2 regions of the Bradyrhizobium sp. SZCCHNGR1005 genome follow, and region 1 is predicted to be linked to the other one. Evidence: riboswitches for the same ligand, from Rfam matches in the RefSeq annotation. Region 1 holds a riboswitch; the other holds the start of a gene.
What was found. A riboswitch is a leader RNA that binds a small molecule or an ion and turns the genes downstream of it on or off. The one in region 1 is predicted to bind cobalamin.

Region 1 (10,548 bases):
TCGCGGTCGTCCTGCGGATGCACCAGCGCATCGGCGCTGCGGACGCGCTCGCGGAAGCCAGTCTGGGCCTGTGCGATCTCGGGGGCAGTACCAAAACTGTGACTCGTCGCCGCCAGATAGGCTTCACCCAATTGTTGGCGGCTCTCCCAATCGGAGCCAAGCGCCAGGCTCGCAGCCACCGCGCCATAAGTCCCGGGGGCGCCGCCGAACACGCGCGTCAAGCTCTCGCCGCGACGCTTTGCGGCAGCGAGCGGATTGTCGGCATCGTCCTCCTCACGGGCGGCGACGGTCTGCACCGCGAGGTCGAACAGCGCGATCTGCGCTTCGAAGATATCGCGGAACAGGCCCGAGATGCGCAAGGTCACATCGATGCGTGGACGGTCGAGCGAGGCCAGCGGCAGCACATCGACGCCGGTGACACGGTTGGAATTAAAATCCCAGCGCGGCCGCACGCCGAGATAAGCGAGCGCCTGCGCGAGATCGTCGCCGCCGGTGCGCAGCGAGGCGGAGGCCCAGAGATCGAGCACCAGGGTCCGCGGATACTCGCCGTGATCCTGCAGATAGCGGCGGATCACCTCATCGGCGGCGCGGGCACCGACCACGGCAGCGGTGCGGGTCGGGATCGCGCGCGGATCGATTGCGGTGAGATTGCGCCCAGTCGGCAGCACATCGAGCCTGCCGCGGCTCGGCGCTCCGGCCGGTCCAGCCCCGATGCGTCGGCCGTCTAATGCGGCGAGCAGCGCCGCACGTTCGGCCGCGGCGCTGGCGCGGATGCAGGCATCGATCCCGGCACGATCCTTCGCCTCGTTACGGGTACCGCCAGCAGCGGCGATAGCATCGCCGAGCAGTCCGATCGCAACATCATCCGGCGCACGACCGAACACGTGCAGCCGCTCACGAACCGAAAGCTCCTTGATGTCGCAGAGCTGCGCATCGAGCTTGGCGACGGCCTCCCGTCCGCCTGCGCCTTGTTTCAGGCCGCAATCCGCAGCGAGGCCGCTTGCCCAGGCGCGCCCGACGATCTCGTCCTCCAGAAGCTTCAGGCGACGCTTATCGAGCCCATCGGCCTCCGCATATTCCTCGACCAGCCCCTCGAGCTCGAGCAGCGGACCGTGCAAGCCTGCTTGCGACAGTGGCGGCGTCAGATGGCCGAGCGTCACCGCGCCAAGCCGGCGCTTGGCTTGCATGGCCTCGCCCGGATTGTTGACGATGAACGGATAGATCACCGGCAGCGGACCGAGCACGGCCTCCGGCCAGCAATTCTGCGACAAGGCGAGCGCCTTGCCCGGCAGCCATTCCAAGGTGCCGTGGGCGCCGAGATGCACCAGCGCGTCGATCTGCTCCACTTCGCGCAAATGCGCATAGAGCGCGACATAGGCATGACGCGGCGGCACCGTGGTGTCGTGATAACCCGCCTTGCGATCGACATGAGCGCCGCGATCCGGCTGTAGCAGGATCAGCAGATGTCCTGCTCGCAGCGCCGGAAAGCGGAATGCGCCGTCAACAAAGGTCGGATCTGCCTCCGCTGCGCCCCAACTCGCCGCAAGCTCGCGCTGCAAATCGTCTGGCAAGGCCGCGAGATGGCTCTGATACGCAGCAAGAGGCACTGCGAGCTCCGACGCTTGACCTCTCAACAGCGCCTCGATGTCAGCGGCAGTTGGGCTGGACGCACCGAGATCATAGCCCTGCTCGGCGAGCAGCTGCGCGATTTCGGTCGCGCTTTGCGCGGTGTCGAGGCCGACCGCATAGCCGCGACGACCGCCTCGCGCCGGATAATCCGACAGCATCAGCGTGAGGCGGCGGTTCGCCGCTGGCGTCGTCCGCAGGCGACACCAGCGCGCTGCGAGCCGCGCGACGAAGGCGATGCGATCAGGCTGCGGTACATAACGGACCGCGCCGAATTCGAGCTGGTCATCGAACGGCGCCTCGCCCTTGAACGCGATGGTGCGCGCCAGCAGACGCCCATCCAGCTCCGGCAGCACCACGTTCATGGCGAGATCGGTCGGCGACAGACCGCGCGCAGACGAGGTCCAGGCGTCCTCACTGCTTTGGGCCTGCACGATCTGCAGCACCGGCGCGACGGCGAGGTCAAGCACGGTGGTGCCGTCCTCACGCAGGGCCGAGAAGGCCGTGGCGTTAAGGACGACGCTTGGCCGTCGCGCCTTGATCAGCCGTTCCAATCCATCCGCAACGTCAGGATCTTTCAGGCTTGTCACCGCGACGGCGGCGGACGCAAGCCCTTCCCGCTCGAGCGCCGCCTGCAGAACTTCGATCGCCGCGGTGTCGGCCGCGAGCAGGCTGGCGCGGTAGAACACGATCAGCGCGCATGGCTTCGTGTCACCCGCAACGCACAACTCCTCGACGGGAACGGCGCCACGCCCGGCCGCGAATCCAACGATAGAGCCAAGCGCAACCGGCTCCGCAAATGTGGCTTCACGCCCCAGCAGCGAATTCAGATAGCGCAGCGCCTCGCGCGCATTGGCGGTGCCGCCCTCGTGCAGGTAGCCATAGAGTCTCGAGGTGACGTCGAGCGGCAGCGTCGAGAGCGCATCGAGCCGCTCGTCGGCGCGGTCGTCGCCCGGCAGCACCGCCAGCAGAATGCCTCGGCTCCGGCACACATCAGCCAGGCGCTCCAGCCCGTAGCGCCAATAATCGAGCCCGCCGAGACAGCGCACGACGACGGCGCGCGCCGAAACGGCGACACGATCGATATAGAGGTCGACCGACATCGGATGCTTCAGCCGCTTCAGGCTGGCGAGACGCAAGCTCGGCAGTTCTGACGGCGATCCTCGCCACGCTTCGGCCAGTGCCGACAGGTCGCTGTCGGAGAACGACAGAACCACAACCTCGGCCGGCGACTGCGCGAGATCGACGGCCTGTTCGAGGTCGTCGAGCGCGGCACCCGATGTCGCCAGGAGATGCATCGGCCCTCGCTAGCCGGCAACCAGGTTCTTGATCGCGGCCACGTCGAGGCCGCGCTCGCCGATGAACACGAGCCGTCCACGCCGCTCCTCGCCGGCGCGCCAGGGCCGCTCGAATTGATGCTGGATGCGGTTGCCGACCGCCTGGATCAGGAGCCGCAGCGGCTTGCCTGCGACTTCCACGAAACCCTTCACCCGCAGCACATCGTGCGCACCGACAGCATCCGCGATGCGGGCCAGGAGCACGTCGGGCGAGGCCTGCGCCGGCACGTCGAGCACAAAGCTTTCGAAATCGTCGTGATCGTGCTCAGCCTCATTGTCGTGATGCGATGGCCGCGCGCCGAGGTCGCCTTCGGCCGCCGCACCCAGCCCGAGCAGCACGGAGGCCGACAGCTTGCCGTGCTCGGACGCGATCACCTTGACGGCACGCTGCACCTTAGCTGCGATCTCGGCAGCGACCGCCTGCCGCTCCGCATCCGTCATGAGATCGCTCTTGTTCACCACGATCAGATCGGCGCAGAGCAGCTGATCCTCGAACACCTCTTCGAGCGGATTGTCGTGATCGAGCGAGCCGTCCGCCGCGCGCTGCGCCGCCAGCGCCTCCGGATCATCGGCGAAGCGGCCGGCGATCACGGCCGGCCCGTCAACGACTGCAACGACTCCGTCAACGGTGACACGGGTTGCGATCTCCGGCCAATTGAACGCCTGCACCAGCGGCTTCGGCAGCGCGAGGCCGGAAGTCTCGATCACGATGTGCTCGGGCGGTTCGTTCTGATTGAGCAGGCTCTTCAGCGCGGGCACAAAGTCGTCGGCGACGGTGCAGCACAGGCAGCCGTTCGACAATTCGACGATGCGATCCTCCGGGCAATCCGGCACGCCGCAGCCTTTCAGGATATCGCCGTCGATCCCGACATCGCCGAACTCATTGACGATGATGGCGAGCCTGCGACCGTTCGCGGTCTCGATCAGGTTGCGCACCAGCGTGGTCTTGCCGGCGCCGAGGAAACCGGTGACGATCGTGCATGGCGTCTTTGCGAAGGATTTCATGGCAGCGAAGCCTCTTTGGATGAGCGCGACGGCAGCGGCGGCACGCGGGCGATCGTGTTTTTTCTCACGTATTCGGGACGCTCCCGCCACGGCGGCAGGCCGGCCTCGTGGACCTGATGCAGCCTGGCAAAAGCGAGCACATCATCGGCATGGACATCCGGATCGAGCGCTCCGACGATATAGGTCCACTTGCCAGGCGCAGTGACCGCAACCGTGCAGGCGCGACTGCAATTCGAGAGGCACTCGACCGGCACCACGGTGACATCGCGATGCTCGGCTGCGACCGCATGGATGGCCTCGAGTAGCCGCGCACCGGCACGCGGCTGCTCGCTGGACGCAGGCTCGGCGCTCTGCATCCGGCAGGTGACGCAGACGAACAACGTCGTCGCGCCCGGGTCTGTGCTGCTCATCCGGCCAGACCAGCCGCCATGGCGGCTGCCGCACCGCCCACCAGCGCAATCGCGGCGCCCGCGATCCGCAGCGCGAAAAGCGAGAAGGAAACGCCGCGCGCAGCAATCATCCGGGTGGCCAGTAACGCACCGGCGGCAATGACGCTCTGGATCACCAGCAGCCCGGCGAGATAGGCGCCCAGCGGCGCGCTTTCAGCACCAACGATCGATTCGCCCAGCGCGTAGCCATGCACTATCCCGGTCAACGCAAACAGGATCGCGACCGGCAGCACACCGAAGCCGGCGCGCAGCAGGATCAGCAGGCCGATTGCGGCCGTCGACAACCCGACGAGAAGCTCTGCGGCGGGAATATCAGCGCGGCCGACATGCAGCATCACGCCGGCGATCATAGCCGTGGTGAAGGCCAACACCGGCGCAAAGCCACGGCCGATCAGCGCAGCGACGATGCCCGCTCCCACAATCGCGGCGAAATGATCGAGCCCGATGACGGGGTGAGCAAGCCCGGAGAGCAGGCCTTGCGCCAAGGTCTGCGGCAGCTTGCCGCCCATCATATGGTGGGCCGATGCAGGATCGGCGAACAGTGCCACGACTGCGACTGCAAACGCGATGCGGGTTGGAAATCTGGTGGGAAATCTCATGGCCGTCTCCGTCGATGCCCGAACCTGTCAGGGTTCGTGCGATACGCTGCGCCCGACGGCATCCCAGACAGTTCCGGGATCAGAACCCTGCATCGCGACTCCCCGCGCGACGGGTCGGCCAACAGCAATGTCGACGGCAGGTCTCCTGGCTCTCGGGTCGCCGCGCGAGACCACCTTCCCGGTTTCCCAGTGGTTCAAAGGCCTCGCACTCACCGATTACAGTTGCGGGGGCAGCCGCGGCCTTGGGAGGAGATCCCGCACCGCGTTCCCTAAATCTCTCCTTTCGGAGAACCGTCATCTGTTAGATACGGGATCGAGCCAAAGCCCGTCAATCGGAAATCCTGCCGTCATGCCACCCGCCCCGCCTAGCCCTGCCCTGCCGCGCCTGACCCTGGTGCTCGGCGGCGCGCGCTCCGGCAAGAGCCGGTACGCGGAGGCGCTGATCACCGCCCTCCCTTCCCCCTGGATCTATCTCGCAACCGCGCAGGCGTTCGACAACGAGATGGCGTCGCGCATCGCCGAACACAAAGCGCGCCGCGCCGATGGATGGCGGACGATCGAGACACCTCTCGATCTTGCAGCTGCCGTGGCGGCGAACGGCGATTCTGCAACACCTGTTCTGGTCGATTGTCTCACGCTCTGGCTCAGCAATATCATGCTGAGCGGCCGCGACGTTGCCGTTGCTTGTCGTGAGCTCGCCGATGCATTAGCTGCCGCCAGGGGCCCAATCGTTGCCGTCTCCAACGAGGTCGGGCTCGGCATCGTGCCGGATAACGCGCTGGCCCGCGCGTTTCGCGATGCGCAGGGCCGCCTCAACCAGGATATTGCAACATCCGCGGATCGCGTGATCCTGATGGCGGCGGGCCTGCCGCTGACGTTGAAATAGCAGCGCATCGAGAGGAAACGAGAATGAGTGACCACAACGAGGATGCGCGCCACAAGGCCAAGATGGAGAACCGCAAAGCGATCCAGGACGCCGAGGTCGCATCGAAGACCGTTGAAAAAGGCCTGCTGATCGTCCACACCGGCAAGGGCAAGGGTAAGTCGACGGCTGCCTGGGGCTTGATGCTGCGCGCCCTCGGCCGCGGCTTCCGCATCGGCGTGGTGCAATTCGGCAAGGGCGCATGGCAAACCGGCGAGCGCAAGGCGATCGAAAAGTTCGGCGACCAGGTCACATGGCACACGCTCGGCGAAGGCTTTACCTGGGAGACTCAGGATCGTGCCCGCGACGTCGCCGCGGCCGAGCGCGCCTGGGCCAAGGCCAAGGAGCTCATGGCCGATCCCTCGATCCGGCTCCTGATTCTCGACGAGCTCAACATCGCGCTGCGCTATGATCACCTGCCGATCACTGATGTCGTCGAAACCTTGCGTGCGCGTCGCCCCGATCTGCATGTCGTCGTCACCGGCCGTAATGCCAAGCCCGAATTGATCGAAGCCGCCGATCTCGTCACAGAGATGAATCTGGTCAAGCATCACTTCACCGCCGGCGTGAAGGCGCAGGAAGGCATCGAGTTTTAACCGCATGGTCGCGCGCGCCATCATGTTCCAGGGCACCGGCTCCGACGTCGGCAAGTCGCTCATCGTTGCCGGGCTCGCGCGGGCGCTGACTTTGCGCGGCCTCAAAGTGGCGCCATTCAAGCCGCAGAACATGTCGAACAATGCGGCCGTGACCGCAGATGGCGGCGAGATCGGCCGCGCTCAGGCGCTGCAGGCGCGCGCGGCGAAGCGGCCGACCTCGGTACACATGAACCCGGTGCTGCTGAAGCCGCAGAGCGAGGTCGGATCGCAAGTCGTCGTGCAAGGCCGCGTGATCGGCAACGCCAAGGCATCGGCCTATCAGGCGATGAAACCACAACTGATGGGCGCGGTGCTCGACAGTCTTTCGCGCCTCGCCGACGACGCAGACGTTGTGCTGGTGGAAGGCGCTGGCTCGGCTTCCGAGATCAATCTTCGCGCCGGCGACATCGCCAATATGGGCTTTGCCCGTGCGACGGACCTGCCGGTGGTCCTGATCGGAGATATCGATCGCGGCGGCGTCATCGCGAGCCTGGTCGGGACCAAGGCCGTGCTGGCGGCGGAGGATGCTGCGCTCATCGCAGGCTTTCTCGTCAACAAGTTCCGCGGCGATCCGGCCCTGTTCGCGGCTGGAATGGCCGAGATCGCGGCGCGGACGAACTGGCAGGCGTTAGGGCTCGTGCCGTATTTCGCCGGCGCGCATCGCTTGCCGGCAGAGGATGCGCTGGGGCTTCCTTCGCGCGGGGCCTCACCTCCAAGCGGCCCGCCTAAGGTCGTCGTACTGGCCTACCCGCGGATTTCCAATTTCGATGAGTTCGATCCGCTACAGCTGGAAGACAGAATCGAATTGCAGTTTCTGCGTCCCGGGACCCCGATCCCCGGTGATGCCGCCGTCGTCATTCTGCCGGGCTCGAAAGCGACCATCGCCGATCTGACCGCGCTGCGGCAAACCGGCTGGGATATCGATCTTGCAGCTCACGTCCGGCGCCGCGGCCGTGTGCTCGGCATCTGCGGCGGCTATCAGATGCTCGGCCGGATCATCAGCGATCCTGATGGCCGCGAAGGTCAGGCCGGCGCGGTCCCCGGCCTCGGCCTGCTCGATGTGACGACCGTTCTCACCTCGGACAAGGCGCTGCGTGAGGTCGGCGGTACGCTGCTGAGCGGCGGCGCATCCTTCCGCGGCTATGAAATGCACATCGGGCAGACCACCGGCCCCGATACGACGCAGCCATTTCTCAAGTTCGAGGACGGCCGCAGCGATGGCGCGGCCGTCGCAACCGGCCGCATCGCGGGATGCTATGTGCACGGGCTGTTCAGCGCCGACGGCTTGCGCAGCCAATGGCTGGCTGGCCTCGGCGCGGATTCAACGGTCTCGGACTACGAGGCCGAGGTCGAGACCACGCTGGATGAGCTGGCTGCGCATCTCGAACGACACGTTGATATCGATCGCATTCTGGAGCTGGCACGCACACCGACGCTGCCGGTCATTGGCTGACAGCGATCACCAGCCCGGCAATCACCAGACCTTGAATCATGCAGGCGGCCCGGTAGAGCGACAGCGCGCGCCTGATATCGCGCGCCTCCGCTTCCGCGCGCCCCGCGCCAATCCAGGCATCCTCGACGATTTGGCCGTGATAAACACGCGGGCCCGCCAGTCGCAGGCCAAGCGCGCCGGCCATCGCCGCCTCTGGCCAACCGGCATTGGGCGAGCGATGCTTGTGGGCGCCGTGCCAGACTGCACGTATCGCCTCGCGCGGCGCGGCACCAGGGATCACGCAGGCAGCAAGCACCAGCCACACCGCCGAAAGCCGCGATGCCGGCAGATTGACGAGGTCGTCGAGGCGTGCCGCCGCCCAGCCGAAGGCGCGGTGACGCTCTGACAGATGCCCGATCATGCTGTCGGCAGTATTGAGCGCCTTGTAGACCAGCATGCCCGGCAGGCCGGCGACCGCCAGCCAGAACAGCGGCGCGACCACGCCGTCGGAGAAATTTTCAGCCAAGCTCTCGATCGCAGCGCGCGCAACGCCCGCCTGGTCGAGGCTTTCAGGATCGCGGCCGACGATCATCGACACGGCACGGCGGCCGCCGGCGATCCCTTCCTTGTCGAGCGCCGAGGCTACGGCGGACACGTGCTGATCTAGACTGCGCTGCGCCAGCAGACTGCTCGCAACGAGACCTAAGACCAGCGCCGCGAATGGTTCCGGCAATGCCCAATGCGCGGCTGCCGCGAGCGCCAGCCCCACAGACGCGACAGCCATTCCCAGCAGAAGGACCAGCACCACACCCCGGACGCGGCGGGCACGGAAGGAGTCCGATGCGCGGTTCCAGTGAGCATCAGCCCATGCTATCAGCGCGCCGATCCACATCACGGGGTGTCCGATACGGCGGACCAGCGCTTGCGGGTAGCCAAAGAGCGCCTCGATGATGAGCGCGGCAAGCGCGACGGCGAGAAACATCGATCCCCGATCGAAGGACTGGTATGGACCATAAAGCGAGTAGCACGCGGGGCATCCGGCCGGAAGCGGTCGCTCACGGCGGAAATATCGACGAGATCAGCCGCCGCTATCCCGACGCGCCGCAGCCCTGGGTCGACCTGTCGACCGGCATCAATCCGATCGCCTATCCGCTGCCGAGGCTTGCGGCCGAGGCCTGGACGCGGTTGCCGACCAACGCCGACGAACGCACCCTGCTCGCAGCCGCCGCGGCCCGCTGCGGACTTCAAGCCCCTGCTTCCTTGATCGCCGCCCCAGGCACCCAGGCGCTGCTGCAGATCATCCCCCGCCTCCGTTCCCCGGGAACGGTCGCTGTGCTCGGCCTTACTTATGAGGAACATGCGCTGTGCTGGCATCGTTGCGGCCATCGAGTCCGCACGGTCAATGAGGTCGAGGCGCTGGCCGAGGCCGACGTTGCCGTCGTGGTGAATCCCAATAATCCCACCGGTCGTCTACTGCCGCGCGAGACGCTCGTTTCGCTCGGCTCCGAGCTGGCGCGGCGTGACGGCCTCCTGATCGTGGACGAAGCCTTTGCGGATTTTCTACCTGGTGATGCGAGCCTGACGTCTCGGCTGCCGCCAGCAACCATCGTGCTGCGCTCCTTCGGCAAGGCCTATGGTTTCGCGGGCCTGCGGCTCGGCTTCGCCATTGCGGCACCTGAACTCTGCCAACGCTTAAGGGGTGACCTCGGCCCCTGGGCGGTCTCTGGACCTGCGCTCGCGATCGGAGCTGCAGCCTTGCGGGATGATGTGTGGCTGCAGCAGGCGCGGCAACGATTGGCTGCGGATTGCGACCGTCTCGACGCGCTGCTGATGGCCGCCGGCTGCAACATTGTTGGCGGCACCCCGCTGTTCCGTCTTGCCGAGAGCGTGGCCGCCCGACATCTGGCCGATCGCCTCGCGCAGCGAGGCATTCACGTCAGGCGGTTCGCCCATAATGAGACTTGGCTGCGTTTCGGCCTGCCGGGTCGCGAGGAGGAATGGCAACGGCTCGCCGATGCGCTCACTGCAGGCTGAACACGCAGGCGAACAGCAGCAATGTCTCCGTCACCTCGACACTGGCGCCAAGGCCATCGCCGGTAATGCTGCCGAGCCGCGATTGCCAATAAAGCGCAACGGCGGGAATGACGATCAACGCCACGAGCGTCGGGCGCGCGCCGATGAGGGCCAGTAGGAGAAGCGCCAGCGCCCAGCCGCCAATCAGGAGCCAACCGACACTGTTTGCAACGCTGGCCCCGAGCCCCGGCTTCAATGATACGAGCAGCCTGCTCCAAACCAACGTGCCCCAGCGCGCCCAGGCCGGAATGAGCACCAGCGCCCCGATCGCAAGCGACGCCGGCAGATGCGCGATGAGCACGAGCTTCGCCGCGATCTGCAAGGCGATCGCGACCACGGCAAAATTGCCGGCATGAGGATCACCCAGCACCTCGATGAAGCGATCCGGCTTGCCGTGCGAGGCGCCGAATGCGTCGGCCACGTCGCCGAGCCCATCGAGATGCAGCGCGCCGGTGATCCAGATCCAGGCC
Region 2 (10,548 bases), on a different contig from region 1:
GGTCAGGCGTTCAGCCTGCTGCTCCGCACCGACGATGACGTCGTTTCCCGGCGCAATCCGGGTGACCGCGTGCCAGTCGTATCTGAGCCGTTCGCCTTGCCCCACGGTGGAGGAGAGATCTCCGGGTGCGAGATCGGAGCTCCTATCACTGGTGTAGTTGACGCCGAAATAATTGGTGATGCGGCCGCCGGGCAGCGACCACACCGCCTCCTGGCGCGTTGCGAGCTGGTGCACATTGTGCCGGCTCTGCGCGGCATTCGGCACGCTGGGAAAGCCGCCGTCGCCGGTGAACAACAAAGTCGCATCAGTGTAGCGGACCACCGAATTGACGGTCCACTCGTCGTTCAGCGCAAGGCCGAGCTTCGAGGAATACGTCATGTTGTCGTAGCTGTTGCCGATCGCCTGCTGTCCGGGCGGCAGCAGCTGCAACGGCGTCACCGGCACATCGCCGGCATGAAGGTGCGCGACGTTGACTGCGTAGTTGAAATTGTCCTGCGATCCGCTGACGCCCGCGGTCTGGTTGAACGTATTGAACGAGCCCGCTTCAACCGACGCAACGGCGCGGGCGGGACCCTCGCCCTTGCGGGTGACGATCGAGACCACGCCCCCGATCGCATCCGAGCCATAGAGACCGCTTTGCGGACCGCGCAACACTTCGAGCTGCTGGATGTCGGCGGTGAGCAGATGCGCGTAGTCGAAGGCGCCGTTCGGTGTGGCGGGATTGCCGAGCTCGATGCCGTCGATCAGCACTTTGGTGTGGTTGGAATTGGTGCCGCGCACGAACACCGAGGCCTGTCCGCCAGGACCGCCGGCCTGGACCACATTCAACCCGGGAATGGTGCTCAGCAGGTCGGGCACGGTCCGGTATTGCTGAGTCTGGATGTCCTTGGCGGTGACGATGCTGATCGAGCTTGCCGCCTGGGCCGCCGGGCTCACGATGCCGGTCGGACTGACGGCGACAGATACGGCATTCGCGGACGTCGATGCTGCAGGCGTAGGCGACTGCGTCCGCGCATCCGCTGGCGCATGGAAAGCTGAAGGTCGCGCACGCTTCGGCTGCGACTTGGGTTTAGGTCTGGGTTTGGGCGCCGCCACCTCGACCGGAGGCAGCAGATCGGGTGAGGCCGACTGCTGCGCTTCGGCGGCGAGCGGACCGGCCATGACGATGGCAGCGACAACACGAGACGCGACAGGGCCGGCGCGCAAGCGCGCAGCGGCGAGGAGAGGAAGACGGATGCAACAGTGAGACAAGAATGGCGGAGACATGGGTCGAAGACCTCGGCGGGACGGCAGTGGCACGTCACCGCGAACGAGGTCTCACGCCAGGACGCGGCAACGCGCCTCGGGTGAAACGATGTCTGTACTCCCCGACCGACATCCTCGCGTGTGACCACGGCTGACGGCAGGTCTCCTGGCTCGCGGGTCGTCACCTTGCGCCGCCTTCCCAGGACCGAGATTCCCAGTGGCATCTGACGCGAGATTCGCCGCTTACAGTTGCGGGGGCAGCTGCGGCCTTCTTGCGATCTCCATCGCGGAAGATCTCCCGGCACCGCATTCCCTTTTGATCCCCGGCGAAGGGGAACCGTCGGGAGGCACATAGAAGGAGGGATGTGACGGTGTCAATGCCGGCCCGGCGCGACGCAGAATAGTCAGCAGAGGTCCGAAAACGGCAGCCGCGGGGCGCTCTGCCTCATCTGTCGCGCTTCATCTTCTTGAAGCGGACGCTCTTGCCGTCCGGCAGCCGGGTGGCGACATAGCCGGCGTCCAGGCAAGCCTCACGCTGCGGCATCCGCTCCTGCGGACTGCGCAGGCTGTCCCACCACGAGGCGCGCTGCGCCGCACGCGGCAGGCTCGCGCCGATGAGCTCCTCGATCTGATCGAAGCTGAGCACAAGTTCGGGAAGCGTCTGCTGCTTCAGAAAATCGCGTAAGGAGTCGTAGTCGGACACCAAATCCTCGTCGTCGGCCGCGTTTAGATCGCGGCGGCGACCTTATCCAAACCGATGATGCGCGCAAGCTTGCGCACCTCGTCCTTCTGGTCGTCGCGAAGCTGCCAGAGCAGCGGCATCGCCGCCGATTTCAGCTGCTGCACCTCGTCGGAATCGGGGTCGATCGGCATGCTGCCGGGTTTCGGATTGCCCTGACGCGTGGCGTGGATCTTGCGGGCGACCGCGCGCAGCGCGGTCTCCACCGCAGGCCAGTAATATTCCTGATCGGGCGATAGCTTCAGGCGCTCCTTGATGCCGGCGATCTGGCCATCGCTGAGCAGGGCATAGGCCTTCTGCACCTCGGGCCGCAGCGCCACCAATGGCTTCTGCCTGGGCGCGGCCGGCTCGGCAACTTGTGCGGACGCCACGATGGCGCCGGTGATCTGCGCTGGCGTAGCCGGCTTCGGCATCTCAGCGTCGGCGGCGGCATAGGCAAAGGCCTGGCGCACCGGCTCGCTCGGCGCAGCGGCCGGTTGGATGTCCTCGGTCAGCGATGAAAAGTGAGCGACAGTGAGGCGGTCGCCCTTGGCCTGCCGGTTGGAGACAGGGCTCTTTGCCACTACGGCCGGCATTTCAATACCGGCGGACGGCACGCTGTCGCGGAACAGGATGCTGGTCGCAGCTGCCCCTGCCACGAGCACGCACACCAAAGCCACAAGGGTGATCGATTTCGTCACGCACATCTCCGTATCCCCGGCGGTACGCCGCACTTTGCCGAAAACTGGGAGCAAATTAAGGCTTTCGGTTTCCATTGTTGCCGGAGGGCCTCACTGACCGGCTCAATTGCGCTCTGAGGGCGCCCTTATGCAGCCGCGTGCAGGTCGTAGGCCGCCTGAATATCGGCAACGATATCGGAGGCTTCCCACAAGGCCGCGGGTTCCACCGAACGCAGGCTGATGGTCCAGTTGCCGCCGCGGGCGGTGCGCGGAACGCTGACAATATCGAAGCGCACGGTACGGCATAGCGGGTGCCGCTGCAGCGCGTGACCGACGCGGACCCTGATTTCCTCCAGCGTCGCCGGCGTCTTGTCCATCAGCGTCCCGAAGCCCATCGCGCATCCCTCGTGATTCGAGCCTTGCGAGTCTCCCGCGGTGAACGGGATACCGCCACGCACGGATTGTCGGCCTGGGATGGTTAATGCCGCGTTAAAGTTGCAACCGGATGGGATCTGGGGTCCTGCGGGAATGCGCGGTTTTCCGGGCAGGATGCGACCTGCCCCCAGACGCGGCGCTCAATCGTCGCCAAACAGGCTGAAGCGCGGCGTCGGCATGTCGACCGGCTCCGCCACATAGGCGCGCGGCGCGCTGTCCTCCCGCACCGCCTGTTCGACGTCGCTCAGATCCGGTTCGCGGCGCCGAGTCCAATGCCGGCGCTCGGACCATTGCTGGTGCCGTTCGGCACGGCGCCGATCGCTGTGTTTGCGTTGGCTGTCGCGCGACTTCAGATCGGCATCGTCCGCCTTGGCCATCGCGTTTTCGGGGGCCTTCGCTTGCTCCGGCGCTTTCGCCTGCTGCTGCGGAGCTGGCGGGATCGACGGCGACGGGGAGGACTGCGCGGCGGGCGCATTGGACGCCGAGTTCACCGGCGACGGCGCAGGCTGCGGCGTCCCCTGATCCGCAGCAGGCTGCGGCTGATCGGCGGCCTTCGCCGCGGTCGGCGTCACCACGATGGGTGCCGTCGTCGCGGCCTGCGTCGCAGCGAGATAGGAACTCGGCGATGCGCTGGGCAAGGGCGAAGGCTCCGGTGCGCGTCGCTCCAGCTTGGTGGATTCCAACGGCGGTGTCTTCGGATTCATCTTCTCCGCGATCACGAGTCCGCCGCCGAGACCCACCGCGATCGCAATGGCGACGGTTCCCGCACCCGCAAAATAGGCTGTCGAGTTGCGCATGATCCCGCTCCTTATGGTTGGCCGGGCAACGCCCTCACGGCGGCGATGTTCCGGCCAAGCCCAATGAGCGTTGGGGGCGCAGATGACAGGAGGAAGATGGCGAGGAATTGCGCAGAGAGAGCGTCCGCCCTCACCGCTTCTCGATCACGAGGCTCTGCACCACGCGACCAAAATAGCCCCTGGCATCGCCGAGCCGCGCCATCGCGAGCCCTGTCCCGTCCGGACCGATCCAGCTGTCGGCATCGAGCAGGATCCAGTCGCCGACCGGCTCGCGCGCCATGCTGAGCGTGAGATCGGCATTGAGGAACGTATAGAGATTGAAATCCAGCGCCGGCGAGGTGCCGTTGCAGAAGTCGGCAGCGACCGCGGCGCGCATCGCTTGTGAGACCGCGTGACCGTCGACCAGCGGCCAATCGACGCGATACCAGATCGCACCCTTGCCCTTCACGCCGAAACGGCCGCGCGCGGCGCGCAGCGACATGCCCGTGACGAACGGACTTGACGAAAAATCCACCGGCTCCGGACGCGAGGCATCGGGCGCCGGATAATCGACCGGCAGATCGGCGATGTCGCCCGGCAGCGGGACGGATTCCTGCCGCACCTTCAGCACGGTCGCGGCGGCAACGACCACGCCGGCCGCGCGCAATCTGATCGCACAGAGCTGGATCTTGCGGCCTTCGCGCAGCACCTCGGTCTCGATCGTGAGTTCGGAGAGCGGCACCGGCCGCATCAGATCGATGGTGAGACGGGCGATGCGCATCGGCGCCTTGGTCGGCATGCGCTCGGCGGCCCAGACCACGAGCGACGCCGGCGGCGAGCCGTGCTGCATGCTCGGATCCCACGGACCGGCCGCGTCCGGACTGACGATGACGCGATTGTCCTCGACACGAAAAATCGGCTGCATCAACTCAATACCGCGCCCCGCAATGCGCGCCCCTGCTCGCGCGTCTCGTTGCGGGCAAGCGCCGTCGCCGCGCCTCAGCCGGCGGTGGCAAGAGCGCGATCGGCGCCATTGGGCAGTTCGATATCGACCTCAAGCGTCGAGACATGCTTTCCCCGATCCATCCGCACGATGACCTTGTCGGGATCGAGTACCACATGGCGCGAAACCACCGCGAGGATTTCCTCGCGCAGTTGCATCAGCAGATCCGGCTGGCTGCGCAGGCTGCGCTCATGCGCGAGCAGGATCTGCAGCCGCTCCCGCGCGATCGGCGCGGAGGCCGTGCGCCCGGAGAATAGCCGCAGCATGCTCATGCAGCCCTCCGTCCCAACAGCCGGTTCATGAGGCCCTTGCGCTCGGCAGGCACCATCATCTCGATATGCTCGCCCAGCAGCCGACGCATGGCGTCGAGATAGGCGCGCGCCGGCGTGCTGGCCGGACTGTTCAAGGTGACCGGGCAGCCGACATTGGAGGCGCGCAGCACGTCCTGGCTCTCCGGCACGATGCCGAGCAGCGGCGTGGCCAGGATCTCCAACACGTCGTCGATCGAGAGCATCTCGCCGCGCGCGGCACGTGCCGGATCGTAGCGCGTGATCAGGATGTGCTTCTCCACCCGCTCGCCGTGCTCGGCGCGCACCGTCTTGGAATCGAGCATGCCGATGATGCGATCGGAATCGCGCACCGAGGAGACTTCCGGATTGGTGACGATGATCGCTTCATCCGCAAAGCGCATCGCGAGCATGGCGCCGCGCTCGATGCCGGCGGGGCTGTCGCACAACACCCAGTCGAACATCTTGCGCAATTCCGCAATGACGCGGCCCACGCCCTCTTCGGTCAGCGCGTCCTTGTCCTTGGTCTGGGAGGCGGGCAACAGCCACAGATTCTCCAGCCGCTTGTCGCGGATCAAGGCCTGCGGCAGCTTGGCGACGCCCTGCACCACGTTGATCAGATCGAACACGACGCGCCGCTCGGCGCCCATGACGAGATCGAGATTGCGCAGGCCCACATCGAAATCCACCACCACGACCTTCTGGCCGGCCTGCGCCAGCGCCGCCCCGATGGCGGCCGTCGTCGTGGTCTTGCCGACGCCGCCCTTGCCCGAGGTCACAACGAGCACCTTTGCCATTTTTGATTGTCTCCTGTCGTTCAGTTCAACGGCGTGATTTTCATGGAGTTGCCCTCCAGCCGGGCTTGGGCGGGCTTGCCGCGCAATGCGACGTCGATTTGCTCCGCTGTCTGGTAGTAGCCGTCGATGGCGAGCAGCTCGGCCTCGATCTTCTGGCAATAGATGCGCGCCGCCGCGTTTCCGTTGACGCCGGCCATCGCGCGGCCGCGGAGCGCGCCATACACATGGATCGAGCCGCCGGCGACGATTTCGGCGCCGGACGAAACGGCTCCAAGCACAGTGACGTCGCCGTCGGGAAAGACGATCGATTGCCCCGAGCGTACCGGATGTTCGAGCAGCATCGATTTCAAAGGCTGCAACGCCGGCTTGTCAGGCTCCACCTCGAGCACGGCGCATTGACGCCCGCCGGTGAGCAGCGGCGGCATGCCGATCGCAAGGCGGCCGGGCTCGACGCCCTCGAGGCCCAACACACGGATGTTGCGCGCCTCGATGCTCTTGATGAGATGCGTGATCGCAAGCGGGCTCAGATCCACCGCGGAGAGGTCGAGAACCACTGGCTTGCCGACGAAAAAGCCCGGAGAACCCGCCAGCGTTGCATCAAGCTCCGCAAGCCAACCGGCAATAGGCACAACGGGAGAAAACACGAAGGCGACATAGGAACGGCCGCGTAGACGAATGAACTGACGTGTCTGCTCCATCTTGACGTTCATGACCATCCGACCAGCCTTTCTTAGCGATTGGTTAACTGTCGGACGGCGTTGGTTAATGGAGAGTTAAGAACACGTCATCGACTTGAATTAAACTGCCGGCGGTACGGCCGTACGTGGAACGCGACCGAACCGCGTCCCTTTCGCAGCAGAATCGTGGCCGAGTGCCGGCACTCCCAAGTCAAGGCATTACGCGCCTCATTTTAATCACATCCAGCTGATAACCTTAAGGTTCATATAACGATGGTCCTGCGGAGGACCGGCCTGTTCGAAGATTGACACTCGTCAGGGGGCGGGGCATGGGATCGATGGAAGCGTTGCGAGCGCAAATGAGAGCTCGTAGCGCGATGCAGGGGACGAGGCTGCGCGCACAGAGGCGCGCCGGCGCTTTGCTTCGGTCGCTGCAGATATTCCGGCTCGATGGGGTCGCATGCGACCGTTCACGCGCCCCCTTTTTCCATTAGCACCTTTGTCGCCTGCGGCGAGGGCAGTGGCGTACGTATACCGGAGTTGAGCGTTAGAGGAGTAGCGTATGAGTTCCTTGAGTGAGCAGAATCCGACGACCAACCCGCAGGATCCTTTGCATTATGCACCGCGCTGGGTCCGCGAAAGACCAGAGGCCTCCCGACTTTCTCTCGTCGAAGAAACCCGAGAGAAGCCCCAGACGGGCGAACGCAGCGAGCGAGCGCCCGCCGGGCAAACCACCATCGAATCGCGGCTTGAGAGTGCAGTATTCGAATCGCTGCGCCACTCGCTCGACCCGCAGGTGATGCGCGAGCCGCCTGAGTTCACACGCGAACGCGACCGTCGCTCCGTGACGTTCAAGATCGCAGGCCGCCTGGCCGCCGCGGCCGGAGTCGCTGCCGTGGTTGCGCTCTTCTTCGTCAATATCGTCCCCTCGTCCCGACAGCAGGACGCCAGCTCGTCGTTCGTGGCGGCGGTCCAGGCGATGAAGACAACGCTGCCGCCGCCCCCGGCCGCAGTGGAAGCGAAGGATATCAAGGCCGAACTGGACGACACGCAGGTGGACAAGACAGACGTCAAGACGACGTCCGCGTTGTCGCAATTCCAGTCGCTGCTGCCGTCGGATGCGCAAGGCCAGAGCGCCAGCTCGGAAAAGCCGCTGCTGCAGCAATTCATGCAGTGGAATCAGAGAGCGAGCCAATCCGACAGAGCCCAATGATTCGCTCTGGTGCGGCGAATTGAAGTTTCGATCGGCGTCTCGCAGCCCTGATCGGAACTTCAAGTTCGACGCCGCACCAGAACCAAAGGTTTTGCAGTGCTCTCCGAATTCCGAAGTTCGCAAACGAGGGTGCGCGACATGATGCGAACTTCGGAATTCGGAGTACGACAGGGGCACTAGGCGTCAAGCGAGCTGAAACGGCATCACCATGACTATTATGTCTGACCTCTGGCCCCGTGTGGCCGCGGTGCGAGACGTGCGTATCTCCGTTCGTCTGGCTGCCTTGCTGTTCGGCGCGCTATTCGCCGGGACTGTCCACGCGGCGCCCGGCGACAATCTCAAGGTGGTGCGCGAACTCAGCAGCAAGGTCGGTCCGATCGTCGGCTCCGCGCTGGCCTGCCGCGACATCGCCCGGCCCCGCATCCAGCTCATCATCGAGAAATTTCAGGGTGTCATCCGCGAGGCCTCCACGCTGGAGGCCGATCGCGATGAGGTGACACGCCTGTTGGATCGCTATGTCGCCGAAGGCCGCAGCATGGTGACGAGCGGACGGATCGATTGCCGCGCCGCCGATCGCCAGCTTGCCGATCTGGAAAAGTCGATCGCAAGTCCGCCGCAGACCACATCGGGCTTGCCGGAAGTGAGGTTTGGACCGCCGGCTGCGATGGCGGCGATCGCGCCGACGCAAACCCTGCCGCCGCCGATGAACGTGCGCGGCGTCACCCAGAGCGAGATCAAGTTCGGCATCGTCATCCCGTTCTCGGGTCCGGTGAGGGAGACCGGCCGGCTGATGAAGCTCGGCATCGAAGCTGCATTCGATCGCGCCAACGAGAGCGGCGGCATCAATGGCCGCATGCTGAAGCTGGTCGCCGCCGACGACGGCTACGACCCCAATCGCACCCTCGATGCGATGAAGCAGCTCTACGAGAAGGAACAGGTTTTCGGCTTCATCGGCAATTTCGGAACGGCCAATGCGGCCATGGCCATCCCCTATGCGCTGGAGCGGCGCACCCTGTTCTTCGGCGCCTACACCGGCGCCAATGTGGTGCGGCACGACCCGCCCGACCGCTACGTCTTCAATTACCGCCCGAGCTATGCCGAAGAGACCGAAGCTCTGGTGCATTATCTCGTGAAGATGCGTCACCTGCAGCCGCGGCAGATCGCCGTATTCGCCCAGGACGACGCCTATGGCGACGCCGGCTATGCCGGCGTGGCGAAAGCATTCCGGACGCTGGGCGCCAACGACAACGCCATTCTCCGCGTCAACTATACGCGCAACACGGTCGACGTGGAGCCTGCGGTCAGCCAGCTGAAGGCGCAGAGGATCCCGATCCGCGCCGTCATCATGGTCGCGACGACACGCGCCGCGGCCAAGTTCATCGAGAAGGCGCAGGAGCAGCTTCCGGGCCTGATCTTCGCCAACCTGTCGGCGGTCGGAGCCTCCTCGCTCGCCAGCGAACTGACGCTGCTCGGCCCGCGCTATACAAACGGTGTGATCGTCACCCAGGTGGTGCCCGGCGTGTCAGGCTATTCGAGCCTGGTGCTCGACTACAAGAACGCACTGGCCAAGTACTTCCCCGGCGAGGCACCGGACTACACCTCGCTCGAAGGCTACGTTTCCGCCAGCATCCTGATCGAAGCCCTCAAGCGGGTCGGCCCGACCTTCGATACGGAGCGGCTCGTCGACACGCTCGAGAACATCCGCAATCTCGATCTCGGGCTTGGCGCGCAGCTCGGCTACGGCCGCGCCGAGCATCAGGCCTCGCACAAGATCTGGGGCACGGCGCTCGACGAAACCGGGACGTACCAGGCGATTGAGCTCGAATAGGATACTGCTTGGCCGACGGAAACGCCGGCGGGCACGCTAAAATGGGGTGGGGAAACCCAATTGGTTCGCAATGCCGACGTATGGCTGATATCACGAGGCCCTTGACCTAGAATATGCGGATATGACGATGTTCCTAAGCGGGTCTGCGTTGTTGACCGGGACATTCCTTGCGGCGGCCGCCGGCTCCGCATTCGCTCCCGTCGGCATTCTGCGCAGCTCGGCAAGCCGCGGTGGGCTGATGCCCGGATGGGCCGCACGATGCCGTGAAGTCGTGCACTCTTTCGATATGATCGTCGCTAAATTCCGCGAAGTCCGACAAGCATCCGCTAACCTCGACTTCCCTCGCCGACCCACAACTTCAACCGGGACATGGCCGAAGGTCATGCGCTCTCGCGCTGTGACGTATCACAGCTACGCAAGTTCAGACTACGTAACTGCAATCGTGTTGCTCAGAGAGGAGGACGCTCTGGCGACGTGACGTATTAGCTAATCCTAAAGCATGATCAAAAAAAGCACGGCGTATTACCGAAAAGGTCATGCTCTTCGAAAATGCTAGGATGTGCGCGATGATGTTTCCAACCTCCCGTCATCACGCCCAGGCGTCAATCACCAGGCGAAGACCTGGATGGGGTCCAAAGTGGGATAGTGGCAAAATGATCTTTCGTGTAAGCGTATTCTTGGTGGCGACCCTGCTTGCAGGAGCAGCTAACGCCGCTGGCACCAGCGCTGACGTGGTGCGCAATCTCGCGAGCCGGGTCGGACCGATCGTAGGCGCAGCTTCCGCGTGCCAGGCGATCGACCAGGGCCGGGTTCAGGCCATCGTCGACAAGTTTCGCGAGGTGATCCGCGAAGCCTCCGCGGGCGCTTCCGACCGCGACGAGCTCACCCG

Region 2: another riboswitch for cobalamin. It lies ahead of QXZ85_RS11915 (TonB-dependent receptor plug domain-containing protein); the one in region 1 lies ahead of QXZ85_RS23320 (HupE/UreJ family protein).

Annotation. Positions count from the first base shown of each region.
Region 1 is NZ_JAUEZC010000005.1:342,819-353,366, forward strand. It holds gene cobN (cobaltochelatase subunit CobN) at 1-2,924, opposite strand, end outside; gene cobW (cobalamin biosynthesis protein CobW) at 2,934-3,968, opposite strand; gene QXZ85_RS23315 (DUF1636 domain-containing protein) at 3,965-4,378, opposite strand; gene QXZ85_RS23320 (HupE/UreJ family protein) at 4,375-5,016, opposite strand; cobalamin riboswitch at 5,134-5,327, opposite strand; gene cobU (bifunctional adenosylcobinamide kinase/adenosylcobinamide-phosphate guanylyltransferase) at 5,366-5,902, shown strand; gene cobO (cob(I)yrinic acid a,c-diamide adenosyltransferase) at 5,926-6,534, shown strand; gene QXZ85_RS23335 (cobyric acid synthase) at 6,539-8,026, shown strand; gene cbiB (adenosylcobinamide-phosphate synthase CbiB) at 8,016-8,987, opposite strand; gene cobD (threonine-phosphate decarboxylase CobD) at 9,011-10,039, shown strand; gene QXZ85_RS23350 (adenosylcobinamide-GDP ribazoletransferase) at 10,026-10,548, opposite strand, start outside.
Region 2 is NZ_JAUEZC010000002.1:1,261,023-1,271,570, reverse strand. It holds gene QXZ85_RS11915 (TonB-dependent receptor plug domain-containing protein) at 1-1,161, opposite strand, end outside; cobalamin riboswitch at 1,384-1,602, opposite strand; gene QXZ85_RS11910 (hypothetical protein) at 1,691-1,948, opposite strand; gene QXZ85_RS11905 (hypothetical protein) at 1,972-2,664, opposite strand; gene QXZ85_RS11900 (hypothetical protein) at 2,790-3,038, opposite strand; gene QXZ85_RS11895 (hypothetical protein) at 3,219-3,875, opposite strand; gene QXZ85_RS11890 (thioesterase family protein) at 4,006-4,779, opposite strand; gene minE (cell division topological specificity factor MinE) at 4,854-5,129, opposite strand; gene minD (septum site-determining protein MinD) at 5,126-5,941, opposite strand; gene minC (septum site-determining protein MinC) at 5,962-6,651, opposite strand; gene QXZ85_RS11870 (hypothetical protein) at 7,181-7,831, shown strand; gene QXZ85_RS11865 (ABC transporter substrate-binding protein) at 8,049-9,659, shown strand; gene QXZ85_RS11860 (ABC transporter substrate-binding protein) at 10,313-10,548, shown strand, end outside.